DNA from 2 places in the Populibacterium corticicola genome. Region 2 is predicted to be linked to the other one. Evidence: riboswitches for the same ligand, from Rfam matches in the RefSeq annotation. Region 2 holds a riboswitch; the other holds the start of a gene.
The links. A riboswitch is a leader RNA that binds a small molecule or an ion and turns the genes downstream of it on or off. The one in region 2 is predicted to bind S-adenosylmethionine.
Positions count from the first base shown of each region.

Region 1: linked by a shared signal. The riboswitch ahead of ACFSYH_RS06890 (methylenetetrahydrofolate reductase) and the one ahead of ACFSYH_RS13495 (rhodanese-like domain-containing protein) in region 2 are both predicted to bind S-adenosylmethionine.

Region 1 covers NZ_JBHUOP010000002.1:728,251-743,538, forward strand. The annotation lists gene ACFSYH_RS06855 (exo-beta-d-1,3/1,6-glucosidase) at 324-2,591, shown strand; gene ACFSYH_RS06860 (sensor histidine kinase) at 2,821-4,077, shown strand; gene ACFSYH_RS06865 (response regulator) at 4,074-4,790, shown strand; gene ACFSYH_RS06870 (ABC transporter ATP-binding protein) at 4,893-5,627, shown strand; gene ACFSYH_RS06875 (ABC transporter permease) at 5,633-7,531, shown strand; gene ACFSYH_RS06880 (CsbD family protein) at 7,620-7,796, opposite strand; gene ACFSYH_RS06885 (amidohydrolase) at 7,985-9,280, shown strand; SAM riboswitch class I at 9,535-9,641, shown strand; gene ACFSYH_RS06890 (methylenetetrahydrofolate reductase) at 9,649-10,647, shown strand; gene metE (5-methyltetrahydropteroyltriglutamate--homocysteine S-methyltransferase) at 10,725-13,052, shown strand; gene ACFSYH_RS06900 (hypothetical protein) at 13,195-13,398, opposite strand; gene ACFSYH_RS06905 (Ig-like domain repeat protein) at 13,930-15,288, opposite strand, start outside.
Region 2 covers NZ_JBHUOP010000007.1:3,794-19,081, reverse strand. The annotation lists gene ACFSYH_RS13540 (NAD(P)-binding domain-containing protein) at 1-716, opposite strand, end outside; gene ACFSYH_RS13535 (GNAT family N-acetyltransferase) at 829-1,278, opposite strand; gene ACFSYH_RS13530 (GNAT family N-acetyltransferase) at 1,322-1,987, opposite strand; gene ACFSYH_RS13525 (pentapeptide repeat-containing protein) at 2,339-2,938, shown strand; gene ACFSYH_RS13520 (methyltransferase domain-containing protein) at 3,087-4,283, opposite strand; gene ACFSYH_RS13515 (bifunctional proline dehydrogenase/L-glutamate gamma-semialdehyde dehydrogenase) at 4,346-7,801, opposite strand; gene ACFSYH_RS13510 (LysR family transcriptional regulator) at 7,918-8,820, shown strand; gene ACFSYH_RS13505 (DUF4287 domain-containing protein) at 8,951-9,244, shown strand; gene ACFSYH_RS13500 (aminotransferase class V-fold PLP-dependent enzyme) at 9,486-10,889, opposite strand; SAM riboswitch class IV at 11,045-11,161, opposite strand; SAM riboswitch class I at 11,274-11,402, shown strand; gene ACFSYH_RS13495 (rhodanese-like domain-containing protein) at 11,408-11,833, shown strand; gene ACFSYH_RS13490 (O-succinylhomoserine sulfhydrylase) at 11,836-13,047, shown strand; gene ACFSYH_RS13485 (DUF2249 domain-containing protein) at 13,220-13,513, opposite strand; gene ACFSYH_RS13480 (helix-turn-helix transcriptional regulator) at 13,621-14,340, shown strand; gene ACFSYH_RS13475 (hypothetical protein) at 14,337-15,288, shown strand, end outside.

The sequences.
Region 1 (15,288 bases), on a different contig from region 2:
CCTCTGACATTCAGTGCGGAGACACACCTAAACACTAGATATGTCTCATCTATTAGAACGTGGCACCATATCTTGTGCCCAAAGTGGCGTCTATGCAAGTATCAGGAGGAGGCCCACGGCTCTCCGACCGCTGCCACCGTTGCGCTCGCACTGTGACCGTAACACCTGGTTACAGCGTGAACGCATGGGCCACATCGACTCACACAGGTTCAAACCTGCCGTTGAGAGGTGTGGGAGCGCTACCATGAACTAGGTGAAGCACCTGCATGACCGCCTCACCGCTCCTGGGAAACACCCAGCCAACCTCACCGTGGAGTTGAATCATGACCGACGTCACCGGCCTCCCCTACCGCGACGCCTCCCTACCCATAGCCGAACGCGTATCCGACCTGATCTCACGTATGACCCGTGAGGAGAAGGTTGGGCAGATGCTACAGCTTGACGCGCGCGGCGATCTCAAGAATCTCATCAACGAGCGCCACGTCGGTTCGATCCTGCACACCTCCCCGGAGAATCTGATCGAGGCGCACGCACTCAACGAGAGGACCCGATTGGCCATCCCGCTGATCGTGGGTGAGGACTGCATTCACGGCCACTCGTTCTTCCCGGGCACCACGATCTTCCCCACCCAACTCGGCATGGCGGCGTCGTGGAACTACGAGCTCATCGAAAAGGCCGCCCGGGTCACCGCGATTGAAGCCGCAGCAACCGGTATCCACTGGACCTTCTCCCCCGTCCTGTGCATCGCTCGTGACCTGCGTTGGGGTCGCGTGAATGAAACCTTCGGCGAGGACCCACACCTCATCGGCGAACTCGCCTCCGCGATGGTCAAGGGATACCAGGGCGAAGGCCTCAAGGACGAGACCGCGATCCTGGCAACCGCGAAGCACTTCGCCGCCTACTCCGAAACCCAGGGTGGCCGCGACGCCTCCGAGGCAGACGTATCCCAGCGCAAGATGCGCTCCTGGTTCCTCCCCCCATTCGAGCGCGTGGCCAAGGAGGGCTGCCGCACGTTCATGCTCGGCTACCAGACCACCGACGGCGTACCCATCACGATCAACGACTGGCTACTCAGCGACGTCCTACGCGGCGAGTGGGGCTACACCGGAATGCTCATCACGGACTGGGACAACGTGGGCCGAATGGTGTGGGAGCAGAAGGTCATGCCGGACTACACCCACGCAGCCGCAGCAGCCGTCAAGGCCGGAAACGACATGGTCATGACCACGCCGCTGTTCTACGAGGGCGCACTCGATGCGCTCGACAAGGGCATGCTGAGCGACGCAGACCTCGATGCAGCCGTCGCTCGCATCCTCACCGTCAAGTTCGAACTCGGACTGTTCGAGAACCCACGCCGACCAGACCCGGCCCGCATCGAATCAGACCTGGGCACCCAAGAGCACACCGCGATCAACCTCGAGATCGCTCGCCGCTCACTCGTGCTGCTGGAAAACGACGGTGTGCTGCCACTCGCCGACTCGTCGCCAAGCGCGCCGCAGGCCAAGAAGATCGCCGTCGTCGGCCCGAACGCGCACGACCACCAGTACCAGCTCGGCGATTGGGCGGGCAACTCCGGCCAGGCGGGCTGGATGCCGGACGGACACGACACCCAGCAGATCACAACCGTCTTTGAGGGACTGCGCGACGCAGTCCCCGCCGACTGGTCGGTCGAATACGCTCGCGGCGCGAACGTCGTGGACCTCACCGACGACCCAGCGGGCCAGTTCTTCCCCGACGGTCAGCCGCGCCCCCAGGTCGCGGTCCCCGCACCCGTGGACCAAGAACTTCTCGACGAGGCGGTCGCGGTGGCCTCCGAAGCAGACTACGTGGTCGCGGTGGTCGGCGACGCGATCCCACTCGTTGGCGAGGGACGCTCAACCGCAACGCTCAACCTGCTGGGAGGCCAAGAGGCGCTGCTCGATGCGCTCGCGGCAACCGGCAAGCCCGTGATCGTGGTGCTCCTCGCCTCGAAGCCACAGGTCATGCCCGGGTCGGCAACGGGAGCCAACGCCGTCATCTGGGCCGCCAACCCCGGCATGCGCGGCGGACAGGCACTGGCCGAACTGATCCTCGGCAGCATCGAACCCACCGGCCGCCTGCCCATCTCGTTCGCCCGCCACGTCGGCCAGCAGCCGACCTTTTACAACCAGATCCGCGGCCAACACGGAGACCGCTACGCCGATCTGACCCAAGACCCTCAGTGGGCATTCGGCTACGGCCTGTCCTACACGAGCGTGGAATACTCGAACCTCAGCCTGTCCCACACAGAGGCTGGCGTCGAGGACACCATCGTTGCCTCGGTGACCCTGACGAACACCGGTTCCCGCCCCACCATCGAGACCGTGCAGGCCTACGTGTCCGACGTGGTGACCTCGGTGTCGTGGACTGACAAGGAACTCAAGGGCTTCACCCAGGTCGCCGTTGCACCAGGTGAGAGCGTCATCGCCCAGATCTCGATTCCGGTGTCCTACTGCACGATCGTTGACGCCCGCGGACGCCGCATCGTGGAGCCTGGACAGTTCGAACTCCTCGTAGGACCATCATCCCGAGACCGCGACCTGCTGCGCGCCGGTTTTGTCGTCCAAGGCTAGGTCTGCTTGGATAACACTTAGGTAGGGGACTCCTTAATCCCATGCCTACGGGGGCAAGGGTCGCCGACCATTGGTCGGCGGCCCTTGTTTGATCCGCTCTCCAGTCCTTCACGGGCCAGCGCAGACTGTGTTATCCCTTGACGCCTCAGATGGTCCGAGACCGCGACGCCACCAGCGTGGCGCCTTCCCGGGCACAGGTAGCGAACCGCCACTACCGTAGACTGTTTCCATGCACGGCCCAACGGCGTCCGCCCTCGCACCGAGGCCTTCCTCACGACAGCCCACCACCACCGAACTGCTCAACGCCATCGCAGTGTGGGTTCTGTCGGCCCTGATCATCGCCGTGGTTCCCCTACTGGATCAGATCGATCACGAGGCCGACGGCCTCTACGACAACATCCAGCCTTGGCAGTTCATCGTCGTCTGCATGGTCGTCACCCTGCAATCAGGCGCGTTCCTCCTGTGCGCACGGCGACCAGAGACAACTTTCATGGTCGTCTTACTTCTTCCCTGGCTGATCTGTCTCGCAGCACCCAGCGCACTGTTCAACGCCTCCACGCTGGCGGTGCTGGTGGCCAGTTTCCATCTGGCGCTGCGCCTTCCGGCGAGGCGCACCTGGAACTACCTTGTGCTGGGCATCGCCTCGCTTCTGGCCAGCCAAACAATCAACGATCTGCGCGTCGACCCGCAGCAGGACCTGGTGCCCGTCAGCCTGCTTGCACTCATGCAGGCGGCCTCGTCCGTTGTCATCCCCGTCCTTATCGCACAGTTTGTCGCCGCTCGCCGCGAGAGCAAGGTGGCTCACGCCAACGAACTGTCCGCACTCAAACGCGAACGAGGAGCCATCATCGATGCGACGGTGGCGCGGGAGAGAACCGCCATCAGCAGGGAACTGCACGACATAGCCGCACACCACCTGTCCGGCATCGCGATGATGTCAGCGGCGATGGAACACCTCGTCACCACCGATCCCGAAGCGGCCATCAGCTCTGCGCGCCACATCCGCGAACAAAGCACAGCAGTGCTTGCTGACCTGCGTAAGCTGGTCGGTCTACTGCGAGAGGAAACCCCCAGCACCCGCTCCGTTGAATCGCTCGTCTCCATCGAGGACCTGATCGCCGAGCGACGTGCCTCAGGCCAAGAGATCGAGTTCCTCCCGCCGGAGGACACACACGCCCTCGGGCAGGGCATTGGCCCACTCGCACAGATGGTCGCCTACCGCATGGTCCAAGAGGCACTCGCGAATGCGGCACGGCATGCGCCGGGTGCAGCCTGCCGTGTCGAGTTCGATCCAAGTGATGCCGGGATGCTGACAATCCGTGTCGTCAATGACAGCCCCGCGCGATCAACGCCCTCAGAGACGACCGGCTTCGGACTCTTGGGCATGCGAGAACGCGCCGAACTGGTCGGCGGACAACTAGTCACCGGCCCGCTGCCAGATGGTGGATGGATCGTGGACCTGAGACTCAACCGGGAGACCATATGACCCATCCACTCACAGGCGGGGATGGCAGCATCCGGGTCCTCGTCGCAGATGACCAACCACTCGTCCGCGCCGGTCTGTCAGCTCTCCTCAACGCCGAGGCGGATATCGAGGTGGTCGGGCAGGCCAGCGACGGACGGGAGGCCCTCGCCCTGGTGGAGACACTAAAACCTGACGTGGCCTGCGTCGATATTCGCATGCCGCATATGGACGGCATCTCTTTGACCAGAGAACTCAACGCAGCGGGGAGGGAAAACCCCGTCCCCGTACTGATATTGACCACTTTCGATATCGACGACTACGTCTTCGGGGCGCTTGAGGCAGGCGCCTCAGGCTTTCTCCTCAAAGATGCCGATCCGGCGGTGATCGTTCATGCGGTGCGGCAGGTTGCGGCAGGGCTCGGCACCATCGATCAGACCCTGACCCGCCGAATCATGCACGAGTTTGTGCAGCGGCGTAGGCTGCAGCCAGTCAGCGGGACAACCGCCTCCAGTGTCCTGACCCCACGTGAACACGACATCCTCCTGCTCCTTGCCCAGGGAATGTCGAATGAGGAGATCGCCGTGGAACTCGTCGTGGAGCTCTCCACAGTCAAGTCCCACATCGCTCGGATGCTTCCGAAGATCGGAGTCAGGTCGCGCCTACAAGCCGTCGTGTGGGCCTACCAAAACCATATTGTGGATGTTCCGCCGCCAACCAACGTTCCCTCCTCCTAAAGTTGTAACCGCGTGAGTTCCATAGAAATCGTCTAGTTACGCGGCCCCAGGATTTCTAGCGTTGTAGAGGTAATCAACCCCTCACAACGAAAAGAAATCATCATGACCGTTTCTCACACCGCGCTCCATTTCGACCACGTGAGCCGGGTCCATTCGCTTCTGGCCGCCCCCGTTATCGCACTGCGCGACGTGACGCTCACAATCCCACACGGCAGTTTCACCGCGATCATGGGGCCGTCAGGCTCTGGGAAGTCAACGTTGCTCCACTGTGCGTCCGGACTTGATCAGCCGACTGGTGGGCGAGTCATCGTGGCCGGGACTGACGTATCGTCGCTCTCGGAGAGCCAGACCACCGAGTTTCGCCGCCGCCGGATCGGATTCGTCTTCCAGTCCTACAATCTCATCAAGCACTTGAGCGTCAAGGAGAACATCCAATTGCCGCTCTGGCTCGATGGCCAGCCCATCGACTCCGCGTGGATCGCGTATCTGCTGTCCGCAGTCGGATTGGAAGGCGTCCAGGATCGGCGTCCCGCAGAACTCTCGGGTGGACAGGCGCAACGAGTCGCCATTGCCCGAGCGCTGGTGGCTCGCCCAGCCATTGTGCTGGCCGATGAGCCCACCGGAGCCCTCGACCGACGCACCGGGGACAACATCCTCAATGTACTGCGCGCAGCAAGCGACACGCTCGACCAGACGCTGGTGATGGTGACCCACGATCCACACGCAGCATCATTCGCTGACCGCGTCGTGTTCCTAGCTGACGGTCAGATCGCCGGAGACATGCCCGGCGGCAATGCCGCGCAGATCTCCACGGCTCTCGTCGGGTTGGACCGGTGAGCGGCATGTTGAACTGGGGTGTTTCCTCGATCAGAAGCCGGCTCACCCACACGATCGGGCCGTTGATAGTGGCGATGTTGGCCACGGCGATGCTCGTCTCCTGTGCCGTGTGGCTTGAATCCGGGGCTCGGACCCCGATCGGCTCCGACAGTGCGCCCATGCTCGTCCCCGTGGTCGCGTCCTTTGCCGGGACAACCCTGCTGATTGTCGTCTTGATCGTGGCATCCATGTTCGGAGCCGCGCTACGACAACGTGCTGAGGAGTTCGCATTGTTGCGCCTGACAGGTGCCACCCCACAGCAGATCAGGAATCTGGTAACCGCGGAGGTCCTCGTTGTCTTTGCCATAGCCGCGCCCTTTGGCGTGGCCTTGGGGCATGTGGGGGCCAACGCCCTGACCCCTGCACTGCGTTCTTCCGGTGTCATCGCGGAGAGCTTCGCGGCATCTCATTCACCGTTCGCAGCTCTGGGTTCCCTTCTCGTTCTAGTGCCCAGCGCGCTGATTTCCGGTCGCCTGGCCGCCCGAAGGGTGGCAACCGGAGTCGCGGCGCAGTACCTCGTGGAAACTTCAGTTGAGGACCACACCGTGCCACGCACGAGGTTGCGAGTTGCCTTGGTGTTTCTATGCCTGGGGGTACTGGCCGCCACCGCTCCCTTCGGGTTTGGCGGCCTCATGGGAGCCGCCTCCGGTGCAAGCGCAGCGTTTCTGTTGATCACCGCAGCCGCGTTGGGAGCGCCCACCCTGGTTCGAGGCATCGCGCAGAAGGCCACGCTCGTTCTTTCTCAGCGTCGTAGCGGATTGTCGTTGATCGTAGCCACCAATGCCCGCGGACACGGTAAAAGGCTCACAACCGCGATCATTCCCCTGGCGCTTGTCATCGCGATGGGAACCATTCAGACAAGCTCTGACGCCATCGTCTCCACCGCTGCAACCGAACAATACGCCGATAGCCTGAAGGCTGATGTCGTGATCACGGGAGCGGCCATTGACTCGCACGACATGTTGACGACAGTCCAGGCTATTGAGGGCGTCGCCACAGCGGCGTCCAGCACCCTCGTCCCAGCCTCGGTCAGAACCGACGATGACGACGACCTCCCCTTCCTGGAACGTCTACTGTGGGAACCCACGGCCATCAGGGTGGTGAACGGCGAGATATCCGCTCTCGTTGATCCCCAGGTACGCTCGGGTTCGCTCAACAGCCTGGACGATCCCAACACGGTCGCAGTCAACTCAGACCTTCTCTTTGCCACAGGCAAGGGCATAGGCTCCACGTTGGCGGTGCGATTCAACGGCCAGGAGGAGGTCACGACTCGTATCGTCGCGATCTATGAGCGAGGCTTGGGACTCGGCGACATCATGACGAGCGCTGATCTCTCCGGAATGCGCACCGAAGGCGTTCAGACGGAGGTGTTCGCCATAACCGAGGAAGGGTTCGCCGCCACTGATCTGGTAGATGAGTTGCCCACGACAGGCTGGCGGGTGCAAACCGGCGCACAGCATCTCGAAGCCGTTTCCTCATCTGCGCAGTCGCAGTCGGATCTCTCCCGGATCCTCATATTGGTGCTCGTGTGCTTCATCGCAGTCGCCGCGATGAACACCCTCATGATGCTCTCTGGTGCACGGCACCCTGAACTGGCGTTGCTTCGCACCATCGGCACCTCGAGGAGACAGGTCCTCGCGATACTCGGGGTTGAGGCGCTGTTGGTGGCGCTGAGCGCTTGGGTTATCGGGGTGCTTACGGTCGTCCCGTCGATTATCGCGAGTTCGTGGGGGCTGCTGGGGCGTGTGCTCATTGTCGTGGACTGGCCCGTGTTCTTGACCTTGAGCGGAGTCATCGTGTTCATCGCATACGTGGGCGGCCTTCTCCCGGCGGTGGTTGCGTTCTCCCGACGCGGGACCCGTTAGCAGAGTCCCCTGCGCAGACGGAGGCCCGCACCATCAGGTGCGGGCCTCCGCGAATTCCTAGATCCCTATCGGGGCGAGGACAGGCCAGTCAGTTTCCGCCTAGGGCGTCTTTGACCTTCTCGCCAGCTTGCTTCAGGTTTGCCTTGGCCTGGTCGAGTTTGCCGTCCGCTTCCAACTCTTCGTTGTCAGTCGCATTCCCGGCCGTTTCCTTGACCTTGCCCTTGAGTTCTTCAGCAGCGTTGCTGATCTTGTCGCCGATTCCCATAGGCAATCTCCTTAGGTTCTGGGGTCTCCCCCGTGGAATGGTTCTTCCATGTTGCCTCCGCCCGGTCCAACGCGCATCTTCGGTGGGCAAAAGTCACCCGGAACGCCATGAAGTTTTTGGTATACCAAATTGGACCGAAGGTGCGTGGCACTCTCCCCTGAACGCAGCTCCAGTATTAGCCTTATGCAATGAGCATCTCGGTATCCTCACCCCGTCCAGTTACACCACTTGCCCCAGCAGCACGACCCGCTGGGAAACATGTCGCCGACGCACGGCCGCTTGAGGTGCGCAATGTTCGCCCGTGGGGTGGCGATGCCGTGGACCTGACGGTTGTGGACGGCACAATCACCGCGATCACGCCACATGCGGCTCACACCTCTGACAGATCCGATTCCGCGACAACACAAGCAGATCGAACCATCAATGGCCGCAGCTTGCTGGCGCTGCCAGGATTCGCGAATGTCCACGCCCACTCCGACAAGTCATGGTGGGGCAAACCGTGGCAGCCATATGGCGGGGTCGCCACCACGCAGGGTCGCATCGAACATGAGCGCGAGCATCGTGACCGCCTCGGAATTCCAGGCGTTCAGACCTCGACACAGGTCCTGCGGGAATACCTACGCCACGGCACCACGGTTCAGCGCACGCACGTTGACGTAGACACCGGGGTTGGCCTGCGCGGCATCGAAGCGATCCGGGAGGCGAACCAAGCCCTTGGAGAAACCATCGTCACGCAGATCGTCGCCTTCCCCCAGGACGGCGTGCTGCGCCGCCCTGGGGTGCTGGAACTTCTGGATCAAGCGGCTACGGCTGGAGCAGATTACATTGGCGGCCTTGATCCGGCATCCATTGACCGTGACCCCGTGGGCCAGTTGGACGGGATCTTCGCGATTGCCGAGCGGCACGGCTGCGGCATCGACGTTCACCTACACGATGGTGGCGAACTCGGAGCCTTTCAGATCGAGCTGATGATTGATCGCACGATTCGCCACGGCCTGCAGGGCAAGGTCAACGTGGCGCACGGTCTTGCGCTCGGCCAGCTTTCCACCTCGCGCCAAGCCGATCTGATTGCCGGCATGGCCGAGGCCGGCGTGTCAGTCACGTCCGTCTCGCCCATCCGGGTCGCACCGCTTCCGCTACGCGAACTGCTTGAGGCTGGTGTCGCCGTTGGCCTTGGCACCGATGGTTTCCGCGACTTGTGGGGGCCATATGGGGACGGCGACATGTTGAAGGTCGCACTCAAGACTGCCCAGGTGTGCGGTCTGCGTTACGACGAGGACCTTGCCCTCGCAGTCGAGCTTGCGTCCTCACGTGGTGCTGCCTTCGCTGGCGTGGCCTCGCACAATCTACAGGTCGGCGACCGGGCGGACATCGTTCTACTCGACGCCGAGAACACGATGGATGCCCTGACCCGCACTCCTGCACGTGAGTTTGTGGTCGCGGGAGGCAAAGTGGTTGTCGCAGACGGCGAACTCTTGGTCTAGCAGACCCAGCACGGCTGGGTCACGAGACAGGCTGCCAAGGCCCCGAATCGTCGGCAATCAGACGAAAGACTGTCCGCATGGCGGACATAATGACCGTCGCACAAACAACTTTTCCAACCATTTCAGGTCAGTATGAACCACTGAAAACGCATGAATATGCGGTTTTCATAGGTCACTATGCGGCCATGACAATGCCCGTATAGTGGACGGGAAGTTGCTCAAACATCGAACGCGTCGCAGACTTAAGAACACCAGATCCATCCAGAGCGGTCGAGAGTCCTGGCTCGATGACACCGCAGCAACCCCCTCCCAACGGAAGCCTCCAACGGGAGAAGGGTGCTAACGCCAGATTCGATGGAGTAATACCAATGGCTTCCTTTGACGTATCTGCGGCTGCACGCGGCTTCGCTCGACCGACGCTGTCGTTCGAACTCATGCCTCCGCGCAACCCCGACGCTGCGCCAAAATTCTGGAATGCGGCCCGCAAGCTCGTGGAGGCGCATCCAGACTTCATTTCCGTGACCTACGGGGCTGCGGGGAACGATCGCAACACCGCCCGCACGGTCGTGGAACGACTCGTCAAGCACACCAATGTTCTCCCCATCGCACACCTGACCTGCGTGGGCGCAACCAGGGACAACGTCGCAGACACGATCGACGACTTCCTCTCCATCGGCGCACGCACCTTCCTCGCACTGCGCGGAGACCCGCCGAGGGACCAACCCGACTGGCAGCCACCGGCTGACGGCGTGCACTCGTCGGCAGAACTGATCGAACTCATCCGTGAGGTCGAAACCAAGCGATGCCACGCAGACGCGCCTGCGGCGCTGCGCGGCGCGGCCAAGCCACTGACCATCGCAGTGGCAACCTTCTGCGAAGGCAACCGCGACGCGGGCACCACCCGCGAACAGGAGGTTCTGCGTCTGCTGGAAAAGCAGGAGGCCGGAGCCCACTTCGCAATCACCCAACTGTTCTACGAGGCAGACTCCTACACTCAGTTCGTCGAGTTGGCGCGCCGTGAAGGTGTCACGATCCCAATCCTCGCGGGCATCTTGCCCACAACGGACCCCAACAGGCTGCACCGCGTGGAACAACTCACCGGAGTCACTGCGCCCACCGCTCTGCTCCGAGACCTCGAATCCATCGAGAGCCCTCACCTGCGCCACTCACGTGGAATCGAAGCGTCCGTGGAACTGGCTCGGGCAGTGCTCGAGGCCGGGGCCCCTGGCCTGCACATCTACACCTTCAACAAATACGAGCCCGCACTCGATCTGCTCGAAGGCCTACAACTCGGCAGTCTGCTCGCACCCAGCGATTCAGGCCTGACCACAGGAGCACAGGTCGGGGCGCTTCCCGTCTCCCTGTGATCGTCTGACTGCGCTCAGAGCCACATCGCTCACGACCACATCAACCAGCCATCTGCAACCATCAAAGGCAAGGAAACATGTCCACCTCTGCAATTCCATTCCCAAAGGCCTCCGTTCTCGGATACCCGCGTATCGGTGAACGCCGCGAACTCAAGCGCGCTGTCGAGGCCTTCTGGGCAGGCAAGACCACGGTCGAAGAACTTGAGGTAACCGCAGCCGAGCTGCGTAAGTCCACCCGCGAGCGCCTTGCCGAACTCGGTTTGGGCCGGGACGATGCCTCCATCCCCGAGTCGTTCTCCTACTACGACCAGGTAGCGGACGCCTCGGCAGCGTTTGGCGTTGTGCCGGCGCGCTTTGAGTCGCTGCGTAACGCTGAGGGTGGCCTCGACCTTGCGGGCTACTTCACCGTTGCGCGTGGTCAGGGCGAGAATCTGCCGCTCGAGATGACCAAGTGGTTCGACACCAACTACCACTACCTCGTGCCAGAGCTTGGTCCAGACACCACGTTCAAGTTGGTGGGCAGCCAGTTTGTGGACCAGTTCCTTGAGGCTAAGGAGCAGGGTTTTGTGACCCGTCCGGTTGTTGTTGGCCCGGTCACCTACTTGGCCCTGTCCAAGCCTGCTGACGGCGTTGCCGCGGACTTCAACCCGCTCACGCTGCTGCCGCAGATTCTGCCGGCGTATGTTGCACTGCTTGAGCAGTTGGCTGCGGCCGGCGCTCCGTGGGTTCAGTTTGAGGAAGCCGCACTGGTCAACGAGAACCTGTCCGCATCCGCCGATGAACTGCGCGGCGCTCTTGCAACCGCCTACGAGGTTCTGTTGGCTGTTCCGCAGCGTCCACAGGTTGCCATTTCCGCGGCTTATGGTGGTTTGGACCCGCTGTTCGGCGCGGTTGTTGCTACCGGCGCTGACGCGATTGCGATTGACCTAGTGAAGGGCGCTGTTCCAGCGACCGAGGGCCTGGACCTGTCCGGCGTGACCATCGCCGCTGGTGTGATTGACGGACACAACATCTGGCGGGCAAACCTGTCCGACAAGCTCGCTCTGCTGGAGCGCGTGGAATCGCTTGGCGCAAAGTCGGTCACGGTCACCACCTCGACCTCGTTGCAGCACGTGCCGTACACCCTGCGCAACGAGTCCAAGCTCGACACCGAACTGAAGTCGTGGCTTGCGTTCGCTGAGGAGAAGACCCAGGAGGTGGTCGCCCTCGCTCAGGGCCTGACCGAGGGCGCGGCAGCAATCGCCGAGCAGGTGCAGGACTCAAAGGATGCGTTGGCTCGCCGCGCGGGCGCTGCCGGTGTGAACGTTCTGGCGGTCCGCGAGGCCACGGCAGCGCTCAAGCAGTCTGACTTCGACCGTGAGGACGCCGAAGCACGCCGGGTGGCTCAGGCTGAACGCCTTGGCCTGCCAGCGTTGCCAACCACGACGATCGGTTCGTTCCCGCAGACCACCTCGATCCGTAAGGCTCGCGCCGCCCACGCCAAGGGTGAGTTGGTTACCGAGGGCTACGAGCAGGCTATGCGCGACGAGATCGCCCAGGTCATCGCCCTTCAGGAAGAGATCGGCCTGGACGTGCTGGTTCACGGTGAGGCTGAGCGTAACGACATGGTTCAGTACTTCGCTGAACTTCTGGACGGTTTCGCAGTCACAGAGAACGGCTGGGTTCAGTCCTACGGTTCCCGCTGCACCCGCCCATCGATCCAGTGGGGCGATGTTTCCCGTCCAGAGCCAATGACGGTGCGCTGGGCCAAGTACGCTCAGTCCCTGACCCGCAAACCGGTCAAGGGTATGCTCACCGGTCCAGTCACCATCATGGCGTGGTCGTTCGTACGCGATGACGTGTCGCTGCGCGAAACCGCGAACCAGATCGGCTTGGCCCTGCGCGATGAGGTCAACGACCTTGAGGCTGCCGGGATCGCCACGATCCAGGTGGACGAGCCAGCACTGCGTGAGCTTCTCCCACTGAAGAAGAAGGACCACGCGGACTACCTCGACTGGTCGGTAAACTCGTTCCGCCTGTCCACCTCAGGCGTGCGCGTGGACACCCAGATCCACACCCACCTGTGCTACTCCGAGTTCGGTGAGGTCATCGACGCGATTGACGCCCTCAACGCTGACGTCACCTCAATTGAGGCGGCTCGTTCCCGCATGGAGATCCTGCCCGAGCTCGCTGACGCTGGGTTCTCGCGCGGCGTTGGTCCTGGCGTGTACGACATCCACTCCCCTCGCGTGCCCTCCACCGAGGAGATTCAGGAACTGCTCGAACTCGCAGTGAAGTCGGTCGACCCGAACCTGCTGTGGGTTAACCCCGACTGTGGTCTGAAGACTCGTGGCTACGAGGAGACGACCGCTTCGCTCAAGAACCTTGCTGCGGCCACGTTGAACGTGCGCGCACAGCTTGGCTGATTGGGCGTAATTCGTGGCCTGAAGTGGTTCAGGGTCACGCGCTGTAGTTGATGTGTTCGGTGGAGACCGACGGGAAACCGTTGGTCTCCACCCTTTTGTTTGGGCTGTCTGGGTCAGGGTTGCCGGGCAACGGTGGCGGCGCTCAAAGGTCTGAGCAGGCTTCAACTGATCCGGTCAGGGACCGTGCCCACTCGCTGATCTGGGCCTGGATCGTCCGCTGCATGGGCAGATTCACGGTGACGGTGACGCCGGCTTGGGATGCCTGAGGGAAGCACTCGTCCAACTCGATGAAGTCCGCCGAGACCACGTCAGTTGGGCGGAATGCTGGCTGCGCGAGTAGCGTCATGGTGTCCTTTGTCTGGGAGCGTCACGTGGGAAGGCGCCGATTTTCGGCGGGAGATTCCATGCTAGGGCACATTTGGCTCGCTGGTTTATGGCCATGGTCACCCTTGCTGATTGCCGACGATTCCCCGCCTCCCTGCATCGGCTTTTTAAGCCGTTTGTGGTCGGGGTGGGCAGCATACGTGTGACGAGGTTGACGCAGCGTTCCCCGTCACACTGATGACTAAACGGGTAGGCATAGCAGACATGAGCAGATCGTTGAGGGGTCACGCCAAGCACATGAGATCATTCCGTCGCTGGTATCAGAATCGGTTCGTCTTTCATCGCATCCTGATTCCATGACCAGCGCCTCCGTTTAAATTCTGAGTCTCGGGTGAGGTTCTTTGGCTTAACCGTGTGAACCTTCTAGAAGAACAGGCGAGCTCGCAGTACTGCGAGCTCGCCTGTTCTTGTGTCATGGTCGCGAGAGGGCCTGCGGCTCAGAACGTCGAGGACTGTGCTCCGAGCACCTACCTCGTGTTCTGCGGTTGTTCCTCTATTTCACGCGAACCTTTGCGATGGCTGAACCTTGAGCCTTCAGAGTGGTGCTGCCGAGGTAACGTACAGTCACTTTGGCGGTACCCTTCTTTTTGAACGTAGGCAGCTTCACCTTCGCAGTTCCTTGCTGCCTAGCCTTCAAGGTGACGGTTTTGACCGTCTTTCCATTTACGCGGATCTGTACCTTTCCAGTCGGTTTCACGGAGGTTCCGGGGACTTTGACCCTGATGGTTGCAGTCAGTGCGGTGACAGCGCGTTTGGCACTGCTCTTGGAGAGTTTGAGCGTGACTTTGGTCTTCGCTTTTGCCACCGAAAGAGTCTTGGTTACCTTGGCGGCAGACGTGGTTGAATTGCCCAGATACCTGGCTTCGACTTTGTGCTGTCCTACCCTCAGGGCCTTCGACAGGTTCACGCTCGCCACGCCCTTTGCCGACAGGTTCACGGTCTTGAACTTCTTGCCGGCCACATAGAACGTGACTTTTCCAGAAGCCGCCTTGCCGTTGCTCTTCACCGCGGCCGTGGCCTTACGAGCCACTCCATAACTGGTGTTTTTGACGGTCAGTGCTGCATTCGCAGTCGACTTCGTGATCGTCACGGAAGACGTTGCCGAGGCTGGCGCGGTGCGCTCGTTGCCGAGGTAACGGACCTCAACCGTGTGTTTGCCCACGGAGAGCGACTTTGACAGTTCAACGGTGACGGTTCCGTCTGCGGCCAGGGCAACTGTCTTGAAGGCCTTGCCGTCAACGGATATGGCAACCTTTCCTGTCACCGGAGCACTGCCGGACTGCACCTTTACCTTGATCTTCGCGGCGTTACCGTGAGCGACGTTCGTCGTGGACAGGGCCACCTTCGCCTCACTCAGGTCCGCTTTGATGACGTCGCCTAGCGCAAAGCTACCAGTGAGTGCCACCGGCGGCTTGAGGTAATCCTGGCTCGCGCCTGAGCTATACCACCATGCGCGAATATCTGGGCTCAAGAAGTCAATGAACTCCGCAGGGAATGAGTTTGGGTAGGTTGTGGCGTTCGCTGGGTTAGTGTACTTGCGTCCAGCGAAGTCTGGGGCCAGGTTGAATGTCGCTTGACCTCCTGTGGTGTGAGCGCTGAATGGGAAGGTTGCCACAGTGACTCGCTCGAACTCGGAGCGTTCGCCTGCACCATTGACCCACTGCACATCAAAGCTCAGGGTACCGGTGCCGGTGCCGTCTGCTTCCAGCACTGGGTTGGCAAAGATGAACTCGACTGGAGCGAGAGTGCCGTACGGGATGTATTGCACAACGCCATCCCATGAGGCGTAGGCCTTGCCTGTCGCGGCGTGGTGCCAGCCGGTGCCGTTGGTGAACGTGAATACCGAATCACT
Region 2 (15,288 bases):
AACTGCACAGCGCTTGCTCCGCCTCCCACCACGAGTACGCGTTGTCCTTCGAACTCCTGAGGTGAGCAGTAGTCCTTCGTGTGGAGTTGGCGCCCAGCAAAACTCTCAATGCCAGGATAGTAGGGCCAAAATGGCTGGTCCCAGGCTCCGGTGGCATTGATGATCGCTTGAGCAGTCCAGGTGCGTTCGGCTCCATCGGCTCGTCGCGCAGTTATCTCCAGCGGTGCTGACAGGTCATTTTCACGCGTGGAACGCACGCCGGTGACGCGGTAGGGCCGTTGCACCGCGAGCGCGAACTCGTCCTCGTAGCTGCCGTAATAGCGTGACACCACGGCTGACGCTGGCTCTTCCGGGTCGGGTTTGCCGAGTTCGAGGCCGGGTAGGTCGTGGATGCCGTGGGCCTTTCCGAGCGTGAGCGATGGCCACCGGTGCCGCCACGCGCCACCAGGCCCTTCGTTGGCATCGAGCACGATGAAATCAGTCCCCGGTTCCAGGCTTTTGCGAACGAGCGTGTGAGCGGCGCTTAACCCAGCTTGACCCGCTCCAATCACCACGATTTTCACGCGCGTGTTCTCATTGCCGACGATCCTGCCGCGTTCCAGTTCGCCCGTCCAGTTTTCGCTCACACGGGTTGGAACGGCCCGCTTGCGCAGGCTATTCCCGCATCTGTTCTTGAGTCCAACCGCAATCTCACCAAACCAATGTTGCGGTTTCATCGGCACTGTTTCGGTGAAACAGCGAAACAGCGCCGACAGCACCGCAACATCGGATAAAGCAAGAAGCGCATCGCGGCCACGGGCAAAACCGCAGCATGTAGGCGGTGCTGCCCTACTCGTCGAGAAGCTTGACGCTATCGGCGTCCTTCAGGAGCACAAAACCACGCAACGGGGCGGGTTCTACCTCGTGGATTTCAGTGAATCCCTTGGACTCGTAGAAGGCCCGCTGCTCAGGTTCGGTGTCCGTCAGGAGTACGATCTGGCGAATGTCTGTGGATCGCGACAGAATCTCGTCCATCAGCGCGCTACCAATGCCGCTTCGGTGTGACTCAGGATTGACCAGGATGTCCTGCACATAGGCGATTGTCGTGTTGTCACTGATCACGCGCGCCAATCCCAGCAGACTACCGGTCTCGTTGCGTGCGCTCAGCACATAGGTGGAACCTCGCAGTGCGTCCATCAGTGCGTCGGGGTCCTTGGTGTAGGCAACCCAACCGACTGACGCGTAGAGGTCTAGCGTTTCTTCTGGGGTCGGAATCTCTTCCGTTATCACTACACTCATACTCCATTGTGGCCCGTTTCGAGCCACGGCGCAGGTGCAAACGTTATTCTTCCGGTGCCCCGTCAGTGACTAAGTCGCCCGTGCTCTTGAGGAACTTCGGTGGGATGTTCCAGTCCATCTTGGGCATCATGTGGGCCGGATCGATGCGTTCCAGCAAACCCTGGCGGACGTTGGACCATTCCGGTGCGAGAACCGAGAAAGACATCGAGTCACACCGGGAGTTATCAGGCGCGATGCGGAAGCCTCGGAGGGTTCCCTCGTACTGGGCTCCGAGACGTGTGATCGCAGAGATGGAACGGGCGTTCCGAGAATCCGCTCGCATACTCACGCGGTAGATGCCGAGGGTCTCGAACGCATACTGCATGAGTAGGAACTTGCACACGGGGTTGACCACTCGCCCCCACATGGAACGGGCGTAGAAGGTGCGGCCGATTTCTAGGCGCTCCTGTGCCAGGTTGATGCCACACAGTGCAGTCGAACCGATGACCTCGTTGCCGTTCACTGTATCTACGACAGCGAACGGCAACAGATCACTAGCGGCAAGTGCGTCCTCGATGTAGTTGGCCATGCCAACCTCCCCAATTGGGGTCGGCGTACTCATGCCGGACCACAACTGTGGGTCGACAATTTCAGCCAGCGCACCAACGTGCGCTTGGGACAGCGGCTCCAACCGGAAGCCGTATCCCTCGAGGACAATTTCGTGTTGCATGCAGGTATCAAAGCACACGAATGGCACCCTACGGAAGAGGCAAATCTGCGGCGTAAAACACGCCCGATGGCCGCCCTCAAACTCAAGGCCACAACACGGCTACGAGCAACCGAAATCGAGGTGAACAAACAAGCCAAAAACGCCCCTCTCACACGGGGAAACGCAGGTCATCGCGATGCAGCCGAGAGGCGCTAAAAGAGATGTAGAACACGCGATGTTTTACGGTGATTCCGGGGCAAATTTTTTCCATTCGACACCCTCACTCTGCCTCATCGATCCACGCGCTCAAAGTTGAGACAGCGGACCACATTCTGACCCATGCCCGGCAAGTTTGAAGATAGTCTTGAGCGCATGGCGCGCTACCCTCATGAACTGATCGATGGAGACTACATTGAGGGCGCGCTCGCGACCGACATGAGTTTCGAGAACTCCTCCGAGGAAGGCCTACGCATCCTCGACTCAACGTTCCGTAATTGCTCGTTCGATGGAGCTAAGTTTGACCGGGGACACTTCTCAGATGTCCGGTTCGAGTCGTGTGCCGCGCCAGATCTGTCGGTCGTTGATGCGGGTCTCCAAGATGTTTTCTTCGGGCAGTCTCGGCTAGGTGGTGTCCAAGCCTATGGCACATCGTGGACTCGCGGTGGATTCGAAGGCTGTAAGATCACCTACCTCAACCTCCGCCAAGCAAAACTGACCGGTACGCGGTTCACCGGCTGCACAGTAGAAGAACTCGATCTGACATCTGCAACACTCAAAAACGTCGTGTTCGAGGACTGCACGATTGAGCACCTGGTCATGACGGCTGCGACCGCCTCAAAGGTCGATCTACGCGGCGCACGCATCTCCCGAGTCACCGACATCGGCGGGTTGAAGGGCACGATCATGAACGCCGAACAGTTCCTCGATCTGGCACCCTCGTTTGCTCGGCTACTGGGTATCACCCTCAAATAAAACAGCCATGCGCGCGAGTTTGCGCAGCCTGTGACAAGCGCGTTGCTAATCGTATGGTGATTTTCCGGGAATAGGGTTGTCTTTCTTGGTTGGTGATTCCGGAAAACCACCATGTTGGATCAGGCTTAAGCGGCAGAAACTGGAACACTCAGGAGGCACGCTTGAGCAGCACGATCACCTCGTAGTGCGAGGTGTGCGGAAACATGTCGAGCACTCGCGCTTCCACGGGCTTCAGGCTCGGCATGTGCGCCAGATCCTTGGCCAATGTGATGGCGTTGCAACTCGAATACACAACCACATTCGCGGAGCTGGCTTCCAGCCACTGCGCAAGTTCCGTTCCAATTCCACGTCGGGGCGGATTGACGACGATAACCTGCGGACCAGCCCCACGTTCCGTCCCAGCGGGGCTAGTTGAGGCGGTACCAGCAGCACCGTCAGGTCCAGTGGGCTCGCTGGGTTCCGCGACCGCGAAGGCTGTCGCGTCCATCGCGTCGAACGACAGATTTGTGATGCCCAGTTCGGCGGCCGTGGTTTTCGCGGACGCGATAGCGTCCGGGGCGATCTCGATACCCACCACGTGGCCTGCATAGGGCGCCATGTGCAGGGCGAAACCACCCACCCCACAGAACAGATCCCACGCGAGTGCGGGAGACTCGTCGGCAATCCAATCGCGCGCCTGCGCATACAGTGCCTCGGCGATGGGCGTATTGGTTTGGAAGAAACTCTGCGGGCGCAGGTTGAGCGGGACCCCGCCAACGCGCATCGTGAGAGTTTCGCGTTCGGTCAAGAAGATTTCGAGGTCGCCTTCGAGCACCGCTTTGTGTTCGGGTTGGATGTTGAGCGTGAACACAGCGATGTCGGGACGGACCGCGAGCAGCGCAGGCAGGTGTTTACGCAGCCGCGTTTCGGGTTCCCTCGACCGCGACACAAACCGGACCAGGTATTCACCATCCGGGGACTGCATGACCAGCACATACTTGAGTTCACCGCGGCGAGTACGCAGATCGTAAGGCTGCACGCGCGCGGTCGTGATAAAGGCGCGCAGGTCCTCCAGCAGCACCTTCATGTCGTTGTCGTAGAGCGGGCAGTCGTGCAGGTCGACGCCGTTCTGCTCGCCATCCAAGATGCCCAGCACTGGCGCTTCCCAGGTACCGGTGACCACCATCTTCGCCTTGTTCCGGAAACCAGACTCGGCGCTCGGGACCGCTGGAAGCCACTCTAGGTCGGGGTAATCGTGCAGGAGGTTTTGCGCGTGTGCCACCTTGTCCGCGAGCTGCTGGGAATACGGCGTGCGCAGGAGGGTGCATGATCCGCACGTTCCTGCGTCAAAGTGGTGGCACTGCATTGCTCTATTGTCTCAAGCCGGAGGGGCTGACACACGTCAGGTGTCAGCCCCTCCGGGGTATTTCACAGTTTGATGATGGGTTGCACCGTGCCGAATCGGTGTGCGGTCAGCGAGATTGCCTGTTCACGCAGGAACGGGAGCATCTCGATCCGGCCGGACTCGGTGACGGGTTGATCGTACAGGGCAACATCGGGGCGAGGGCCGGTGAGTTCCGCGATTTCTCGTCGGGTGGGGGCGGCGGAGCCAACGAGCCGGACCCGCACGTCGGATAGTCCCGTTGCCCATTCGCAGCTGCTACGCGTGGATACTCGCACCCCGCTACGGGTCAACAGTTGCGCGAGTGCCGGGTGTGGCTCCGCGAGCGACACCTCGAACGTCCCGCGCGCGGCGAGCCCTGCGGCAACAACCCGGAGTAGGTCGGTGACGTCGCTGTGGGTTTCTCCGCCAAACCGGATAATGACACTGGTGGGCAGGTAACGGAACTCGTTGCGTTCAACCACAAGCCCAGACACGTCCTTCATGACCCCGTATTCGGTCTGCCAGGCAGCGTTATCGGAAGCAATAGAACGGCCCAAGCGGTCCAGATCAGCCTCACTGATACCCAACTCGGGTGCGGCCTGCCGGACCCGAGAGACAAACTGAGCCATATCGTCGCAAATCGAAGTGGTTCCCGCTGCTGGTACGCTCTCCCAATCCGTCAACCCGAACAGATAGTTGGGGCCACCGGCCTTGGTGCCCGCGCCAACGGCGGAACGCTTCCAGCCGCCGAACGGCTGGCGGCGCACGATTGCCCCGGTGATTCCGCGGTTTACGTACAGGTTCCCGGCCTCAACGCTGCTAGTCCACTGCGCGATCTCTGCTGGGTCCAGGGAGTGCAGGCCTGCGGTGAGGCCATAGTCCGTCGCGTTTTGCGCGGCAATGGCCTGTTCGAGCGAATCGACCACCATGATCCCAAGCACGGGGCCGAAGTATTCGGTCAGGTGGTACTCGGATCCGGGCGTCACGCCGGTCTTCACACCGGGCGACCACAGGCGTCCGTCCTCTGAGAGGAGGCGGGGTTCGATCGCCCACGACTCCCCCGGTTCCAGCTGCGTCAGCACGTGCTTGAGTTTGCCCTCGGGCGCCTCAATCACTGGCCCTACCTGCGCGGTCGGGTCATCCGGGAACGCTACCTTGAGCCCAGAAACGGCGTCGAGGAGCTGGTTGCGGAAACGCTGCGAACGCCCCACGGACCCAACCAGAATCACGAGGGAAGCGGCCGAGCATTTCTGTCCAGCGTGACCGAACGCCGAGTTCACCACGTCCTTGACCGCGAGGTCCAAGTCCGCGTGCGGGGTCACGATGATCGAGTTCTTACCCGATGTCTCCGCGAGCAACTGCAGGTCGGGGCGGAAGCTCTGGAACAGTTCGGCGGTTTCGAACGCCCCGGTCAAGATGAGCCGGTCCACGCGCGGGTCCGACACGAGTACCTGCCCGAGTTCGCCTTCGGAGACGTGCGCGAGTTGGAGCACGTCACGCGAGACGCCAACGCTGTCGAGCGCCGCCCAGAGTGCTTCAACCATGACCGACCCGCACCGGCTCGCCTGCGTTGCCGGTTTGATGACAACGGACGACCCCGCCGCGAGCGCCGCGAGTGTCGATCCTGCTGGGATTGCGATGGGGAAGTTCCACGGCGGGGTGACCACCGTGAGTTTCACGGGGATGGCGCGGGCTCCGTCGAGTGTGTCGAGGTCCTGTGCGAGTTGTGCGTAGTAGTTGGCGAAGTCGATTGCCTCGGAGATTTCCGGGTCTGCCTGTTCGATGGTTTTGCCGCATTCGCTGGCGGCGACCTCGATGAGTTGAGCGCGCCGTTTTTCGAGTTCGACGGCTGCTGCGCGCAGGACGCTCGCTCGTTTTTCTCCGCCGAGTGCGGCCCACGCTGGGGCCGCATCGACTGCGGTGGCGAGAGTGGCCTCGAGGGTTTTGGCGTCCGTGATGGTGTGTTTGCGCACGGTGTCCACGCCGAGCGTGGACTGCGGGATCGCGGCGATGATCTGCCGCGCCCACTCCCGGTTTCCGGGTAGCGCAGGGTCGGTGTCCGGGGTGTTCGCAAACTGCGTGTGCTCGTGTGGATTGTCGACGAGTCGGTTTTGCAGGCGGTTCGGTTCCGGTACCGTCTCGTCCACGTGGGCGAGGGAGGTCTCGAACCTGGCGCGTTCGCGGGCGAAGAGTTCTTCGTTGCCGGACAGTTCGAATACTGCGGACATGAAGTTGTCCTGTGATGCGCCTTCTTCGAGTCTGCGGATCAGGTAGGCGATGGCCACGTCGAACTCCGCGGGGTGCACGACCGGGGTGTAGAGCAGGAGGTCGCCGACGGTGCGGGACACGGCTTCAGCTTGGGCCTCAGCCATGCCGAGCAGCATCTCGAACTCAAGCGCACCGGGTACGTCTCGCACGCCGCGTTGCGAGGCCAGCAGCCAGGCGTGGGCGATGTCGAAGAGGTTGTGTCCGGCGACTCCCAGCCGCACGTTTGCCACGCGCTCCGGGGTGAGTGCCCAGTTCAGGACCCGCTTGTAGTTGGTGTCCGCCTCCTGCTTTGAACCCACCACGGCGAGTGGCCAGCCGTGCACCGCTGCTTCGACGCGTTCCATTGGGAGGTTGGCTCCCTTGACGAGCCGGACCTTGACTGCGGCTCCGCCTCGTGCGCGGCGGCTGGCTGCCCAGTCTTGGAGTCGCTGCATCGCGGCCATTGCATCGGGCAGGTAGGCCTGCAACACGATTCCTGCTTCGAGGCCCCGCAGTTCTGGACGGTCGAGGAGCCGGGTGAACACCTCGATCGTCATGTCGAGGTCGCGGTACTCCTCCATGTCGAGGTTGATGAATTTTTGGCTGGGGTGAGCGGCCGCGTACTGGTAGAGCGGGAGCAGTTGTTCGATGACGGAGTCTGCGGCTTGTTCGAACGCCCACGGGGAATGTGGGGCAACCGTTGAGGACACCTTGATGGACACATAGTCCACGTCATCGCGTTCGAGGAGTCGCTTGGTTCCGTCGAGGCGCTTCGCGGCTTCGCGTGGCCCAAGAACGGCTTCACCGAGGAGGTTGACGTTGAGTTTGCGGCCGGTTTGCTTCAGCGCCGCGATGCTGCGGCCCAGTTTGGCGTCGGTTGCATCAACGATGAGGTGGCTGACCAGTTGGCGCAGGACCCGCTGGGCGGCGGGAACCACAACTTGGGGTGCTAGATGGGAAACGGTCGCGCCGAGTGTGACTGCGCTGCGCAGATACCACGGAAGGAACTGCGGGGTATTCGCGGCAAGCTTCCTGAAGTTCCCAGCTGCGATGTGCGGATCTTCGGGTCGAATTACTCCGTCAACGAACCCGACCGTGAAGTCGAGTCCGCCCTCTTCGCTGAGGACTCCCGAGAGCAGGGTTGCGGCGGTGCTCGCTTTGATCGTGTCCGCGGTGGTGAGCCATTCGTGGACCAGTGAGGTTGTCTGGTCCGCGAGGGCTTGAGCGTCTTTGCTGAGGTTGCGCAAGGTCACTCCTTTTATGTCATAGTGTCATCTTCTCTATCAGTGTGAAAGGTGATTCACTTTAGGTAAAGTGAAGTTTTTTAATCGATTTCGTTTAGTGCTTCTACATGTTTGGATTGGGTGCAATGATCGACGTTCGACGCCTGCGCGTACTGCTTGAACTGCAACGACGCGGAACCCTCGCGGAGGTGGCCCTCGCTCTTCACCAAACCCCTTCCGCCGTGTCCCAACAGTTGGGGCTGTTGGAGAAGGAGGCCGGGGTCGAACTACTGCGCAAGTCGGGCCGGCGCGTGCAACTCACTCCAGCGGCGCACACCCTGGCCGCCTATGCCGCACAGATCATGGACCTACTCGAACAGGCACACACCGAGGTCGCTCGCTCTGACTCAACTCTTAAGGCAACCGTCCGGGTCGCTGTATTTCAGTCTGCCGCGTTGGCGTTCATGCCGCAGGTTTTAACCATTCTCACCGAGGAACACCCTGACCTTCGCGTCACCATGACGCAGCGCGAACCAGAGACCGCACTGCGCGAAACCTGGACGCGCGACTTCGACCTCGTCATCGCGGAACAATATCCCGGGCATGCTGCCCCGTGGCACCCCGAACTCGACCGTGTGGAACTCACCACCGATGCGCTCAGGTTGGCCATCCCCGCCACGGGTCCTGCGTTCGCCGCAGTCGAGAGTTTGTGCGATGCCCACAATCTGCCCTGGGTGATGGAACCACGCGGAGCAGCCTCGCGCCACTGGGCGGAACAAGCCTGCCGAACCGCGGGGTTTGAACCTGACGTGCGCTTTGAAACCGCGGACCTTCAGGCACACATGGCCCTCATCTCGTCGGGCAATGCCGTGGCGCTGCTCCCCGGACTGATGACTGTATCTCGCCCGCCTGGAATCAAGCTCCTGGAGCTACCGGGAAACCCGCGGCGCACCATCTTCACGTCCGTGCGGGAGAACTCAAGCACCCTGCACTCCATTTCGGAGATCAGGCGCGTACTCGCCCAGGTCACCCACGACCTCGTGGCGTGAGGCGCAATCACCTGGAACACAGGACGGCGCACCAACGCGCTGGGCCGAGGCAGGCGCACGATACCGGAATCCGTTGTGACGCCTCGTACGGTGCGGTACGTTGTAGTTCACCTACCGAAGGAGAGCTGTCATGTCATTCCAGGCCTACCTCGACACGATCGAGAAGAAGACCGGTCTCACTCCGCGCGAACTACTCGACAAGGCAAAGGCCCGCGGATTTGAAGGCCCTGGCGTCAAGGCCAGTGAAGTCATCACGTGGCTCGCGGAGGATTACGGGCTTGGTCGCGGTCACGCGATGGCGCTCGTTCACGTTATCAAGAACGGACCGAAGATCGACTCAAAGCACGTCGGGTCTACGGGCAGCCACCGCGACGAATCGGACACTCTCTGGCTGGACGGAATCGCCACAAAACCTGGCCAGTGACCCGAACCCCACCGCTCTCTGGAGTTCTACCGCCCTTGTTCTTGTACTCCCATTCGTCACCGTGCTGCCCGTGCTCTTATTCTCAAAAACTTAGAAAACTGTTTAACACGAGCATAAAAATGTGCGACGCTGGCAACCCCAAGCAACCAGCGCCGCACAAGCAAGCGCCCCGGAAGTTCTGACACAAGCCACGCACTGCCGGATGAGAGGGACAAGCCAACCGGCTCGTCGTCCATGAGAATCAGGCGTTTGCGCCTGCCAGAGCCGCAGCAGATGGAGCCGGCCCACAGGCCGACACACCGCCCAGAGCCGCAGCAGCGGTCGCAATCAGACCGTGCAGACCGGAGTTCGCGGGAGTCGGACGCGGATCGTCCTTGACCGCCCAGCAACCGTCCGTGACCTCGTAGTTGGTATGTACGCCCTCTGCAACCCAAACACGTAGCGCGTGGATGAGCCGGTCGACCTCGGCAATCGTCGTGCCCACTCCAACCGATGCGCGGATCGCACCTGAGTCGAACCCCAGGCGGTTGAGCAGCGGGTGAGCGCAGAAACGGCCATCTCGCACACCGATGCCGTGCTCCGCCGAAAGGTATGCGGCAACCAGGCCGGGATCGCAGTCGCGTACCGCAAAGGTCACCACCCCAACCGGATTGACCGCGTCCTCCCAAGCACGCACGATACGTATGCCGTCGATGGACTCAAGTCCTTCGACGAGCCGGGCACGCAGCAGATTCTCGTGCGCCTCAAGTGCACCCTCCGGCAGCGCTGCGAGCGCCTCGCATGCGGAGGCGAGCGCCGCGGCGCCAATAACGTTTGGCGAACCGGCCTCGTGACGGGCCGGAGCGTTGGTCCAAAACACCTCATCCACGGTGACCTGGCGGACCGCTCCGCCACCCGCAAGGTATGGGGTTCCCTGATCCAGCCAGTCGCGACGGCCCACTAGGGCTCCCGCACCGAATGGTGCATAGGTCTTGTGGCCAGAGAATGCGACGTAATCAACTCCGGTTTCCTCAAGTGAGAAGCGGCGATGCGGCACGAGTTGCGCACCGTCAAGAACCACGCGTGCACCAGCGGCATGCGCGATGGCAACGAGATCGGCGACGGGCAGGGATTCTCCCGTGACGTTCGACGCGCCGGTAGCGGCGACGAGCGAATAGGATTCGCGGGCCAGTTCAGTGCGTAACAGGTCTAGGGTTTCGGCAACGGATGCGCCACCATACAAGACGGTCGCGCCACCCACTGCAGCCTTCCACGGTAGGAGGTTCGCGTGGTGTTCAACGTCCAGTACGAGCACCTTGCCGGGTTTCCCATGTTCTGCGGGAACGCAACCAGCAAGGAGGTTCAGGGAGTCGGTCGTGTTGCGGGTGATGATCGTGACGTCATCTCCCCGTGCGCCCACAAAGCGACCGATGGTCTGACGTGATTCCTCGTACAGGGCAGTGGATACCTGCGAGAGGTACCCTGCGCCGCGGTGCACGGATGCGTAGAGCGGAAGGATTTGGTTGACGCGATCCGCAACCACAGTCAATGCGGGCGCAGAGGCGGCGCAGTCGAGGTTCGCGTAGGTTACCTGGCGTCCGTCAACCAATGGCACGAGCGTGTCTGATCCGACGACGGGCAGACACGGCGCAGCAAAGTCGTTCATGTTCGTCTCCAACGTGTTGGGGACCCACCCCTTCGCCGCACACAACCTCTCACCGCCCACCTCCGGGGTACACGAAATACCCCGCTCGCCGAGATCGCTCGTTGTGCGGGCGCATTCGGCAAGGCGACGTGAAGGGATGCGTGTCTGTGCGACGGATCCCGCGCTTGTTTCGTCACCGGTTGGTGCGAAACCCGGTCTTCACCCGGAGCACCCCACCGCAGGTGGAGGGTTGCCGTCCAGCAAGCCGGGGCTTGATGCTGGAACTCATGACCTACATATAAGGTTCTTGGTCGAGCGGGGTGAGTGTCAACCACTCGACGAATTCATCTCACATAATGACCACCGTGTCTCAGATTCATGGGGTCCGTGACATATCATAGGTAACGACCATCCAGAGCGGCTGAGTGACTTGGCACTATGACGCCGCAGCAACCCCCTGGCATACCGCCACGCCGGAAACATCCGGAAGAGCGAAACATCAGGTGAGGGTGCTACCGCCATGACCGATGGAGGAAATCATGACATACGCAGGCGACCTGACCCCACAAGAGGCTTGGGACATTCTCGAGTCCAATCCCGAAGCAGTCCTCGTGGACATCCGCACCGAAGGGGAGTGGCAGCAGATCGGCGTACCCGACCTGACCCCGCTGGGCAAAGACGTCCACTTCATTGAGTGGGTCACCGCATTCGGGCCAAACGTACATTTCCTGTCGCAGCTCGCCAAGATCGGCGTCCAGCCCGGAAGCGAAACTCCCGTAATCTTCCTGTGCCGTTCAGGCAACCGCTCAATCGGGGCCGCCACGGCGGCGACCGAAGAGGGATATCTCAAGTCGTACAACGTCCTCGAAGGCTTCGAGGGCGATGCAGACATTTACGGCCAGCGCACCATCAACGGCTGGAGACTTCGGGGCCTGCCCGCCACCTCTTACGCCGCCGGGGAGTAGCAGTGGGATACCCAAACAACCGGGAACTTCGTCCTCGCACGATCGGCGTTCGCGGAGGTCAGGCACGCTCCGAGTTCGAGGAAACCTCCGAGCCGATCTATCTGACGCAGGGTTACGTCTACGGCAGCGCGGCTGAGGCAGAGGCCGCATTCAATGGCGATATCGACCGGTTCATCTACTCGCGTTACGGAAACCCCACGGTCCACACGTTCGAGGAACGACTACGGCTCATTGAGGGCGCAGAAGCGTGTTACGCCACCGCCACCGGAATGTCCGCGGTGTTCACCGCTCTTGCCGCGGTTGTCCAGCAGGGCTCGCGCATCGTTGCCGCGCGAGCGCTGTTCGGCTCGTCGCTCGTGATCTTCGATGACATCTTCGCCCGCTGGGGTGTGCAAACGGATTACGTCGACGGCCACGTCATCGAGCAGTGGGAGGCCGCGCTCTCGACCCCGGCGGATATCGTGTTCTTCGAGACCCCGTCCAACCCCATGCAGGACATCATCGATGTCCGTGCGGTCAGCGAACTCGGACACAATGCCGGGGCACTCGTGATCGTGGACAACGTGTTCGCAACACCGATCATGCAAAAGCCGCTCGAGCTGGGTGCGGATATCGTCGTGTATTCCGCGACCAAGCACATTGACGGACAGGGCCGCGTACTCGGTGGGGCGATCCTTGGCCCGAGCGACTACATCGAGGGCCCAGTGCAGACGATGATCCGCAACACCGGGCCGTCGCTGTCCCCATTCAACGCCTGGGTGCTGCTCAAAGGGCTGGAAACCCTTCCCATCCGCGTAGCCGCGCAAACAGAGAGCGCGCTGAAGATCGCGCAGGAGCTCGAGAACATCGACGGCATCACGAACGTTCGCTACCCGTTCCTGCCCTCACATCCTCAGTATGAGTTGGCGAGGGCACAGCAGACGGGTGGTGGCACGGTGGTCACCTTCGATCTGGTGGCCCCGGAAGGAGCCTCGCACGAGGAACAGAAGAAGCGGACCTTCCGGTTCCTTGATGCGCTCGAGCTCGTGGACATCTCGAACAACCTCGGTGATGCGAAGTCGCTGATCACGCACCCTGCCACGACCACGCATCGCAAACTCGGGATCGAGGGGCGCGCAGCGGTGGGCATGGCGGAGACCACCGTGCGGTTGTCCGTTGGGCTGGAGGACCCGCTCGACATTCTCGACGATATCGTGGCAGCGTTAACCGCCTAGTTGGTTTATTGCCGACGATCCTGCCGCCCCCTGGCACCTCCCGCACGTCCATTACATAAGACAAAAACGGTTGTGCCTATGCATCATTCATGCATAGGCACAACCGTTTTTGTCTCAGTAGTACCCTCAAATCGTAGGACGCAGGACCGTCCGGCAAAAGTCCGGCCTGTGACTAGTTGCGAACGAACTGGATCTTCCAGATCTCTGGCCCGCGCTCAATGTACTCCACCGCGAAAACACCCGGTTCGCGCTGTTCAAGTTGTGCGAGCAATGGCTTCGGATCGTGGGTTGCCTGGATAATCAAGCCCCGTCCCGGCTTCACACCGGCCAGCGCTCCAAAGATGGTTGCGTGCCGGATCTCATGCGGGATGAGTTGCACGTTGAGTTCTGGGAACGCAACGGCATCGTGCTCACCACACGCACATCCGCCTGTGGGCTTCTCCGTGATTTCGATGTCCTCTGGCATGTCTACTCCTTGAATTGTTCGAGAAATCAGGATCTCGGATGGACTGGCATGCAATCTCACACCTAAGTCCTGTCCCTTGATGCTTTTAATTTATTACAGTTAACTCCGTGGAAAATAATCGAGGGTTGTCGATGACTGCGAGCACGCGAAGGACCAAGCGAGGGCGAGCGCTCTCTCCGTCGCGCCTGCTCGTCTTGGAAACGCTCGAATCCACAGCGGAACCCCTGAGCCTACCCGGCCTTGTGGCTCGGGTGAAACTGCACGAGAACACCGTCCGCGGCCACCTCGACGCACTCCTCACGGACGGATTCGTCTCCCGGGAACAGGCCTACTCAGAGGGGAGGGGACGCCCTTCATGGCTGTGGTTCGCACTCGAACCTGCACACCAACCGGCATCGACCGTGGAGTATGCAGGGCTTGCATCCGCGCTTGCGAACACCATCTCCACGACCGCCACGGACCCGGTCTCCGCAGCACGAGCCGCGGGCGAGGACTGGGGTCAGGAACTCGTCGCCAATGGAAAAATCCGCGAGCACGACCCTGCCAGTTCTGCCGCAGAGCACGTCGCGGGTTTCCTCGAGGATTTCGGTTTTGCACCGCGAGTGATTGACGAGTCAACCATCAAACTGCACCGCTGCCCTCTGCTGGACGCGGCCACAAAACATCCAGATGTCGTCTGTAACGTGCACCTTGGCCTGGTGGCTGGAGCGCTGGCCGAGGGCAATGTCGACGCAACGGCACAGTCGCTCACCCCATTCACCGCACCCGGAGTGTGCACGCTGCGCCTGGCAGTTGGCCACGCTTCAAAGACCGGTGGCCGGTCATGACCACCGCCCAAGCCCGCCGTCTACCACCGCTACGCGGCGTTCTCCTTCTCCCTGCGGGTCTGGCTCTACTCGCTGGGTTGGATGCCGCCCTGCTTCTGCTCGGGTTCCCCGCACCTTTGACGTTCTCCCGTCTCGCAGATGTCCACGGCTACCTCATGACGCTCGGATTCGTGGGGACATTGATTTCCCTCGAACGGGCGGTCGCGCTCAGCAAGTGGTGGGGATACCTCTCACCCGTGACGATGGGACTGGGCGGGCTACTCCTACTCAGTCCGGTTCCCCTGACCATTGCGTTCATGTGTTCGCTGGTGGGGATCACTGGAATGTGCGTGAACTACGCCGTGTTGTGGCGGCGCAACCGCGACGAGGCCGTCCTCATTCAAACGCTCGGCGCTGCGGTCGCGGCGATTGCGACGCTGCTACTCATCTCGGGTGTGCCCATTCGGGTTGTGGTGTCCTGGCTCGCAGTGTTCCTGATCCTGACCATCTGCGGCGAACGCCTGGAACTCGCACGTCTAACACTGGCTCGTCATGACGGAACTGTGCTGCTGGTGCTGAGTTGTGCGATCGTTCTAACGCTCTTGGGCGCACTCCTCTGGCCTACCGTCGGCTATCCCCTACTCGGGGCTGAGATCTTGGGACTGACCATCTGGCTTGGTTCGCGAGACGTTGCCATGAAACTCATTCGCACCGATGGGCTGCGCAGGTTCATGGCTGCCTGCATGCTCGCGGGTTACTTCTGGCTCGGTGTCGCCGGGGCCGTATGGTTACTGGGACCAGCGTTTGAGGGTGTCCGATACGACGCGGTCATCCATGCCGTGTTCATTGGCTTCACCATGTCCATGATCATGGCGCATGCCTCAACCATCCTGCCTGCCGTGCTCCGCAGACCACTGCCATATCGCTCATTCATGTGGGTTCCCGCGCTTCTACTCCACGCTTCACTGC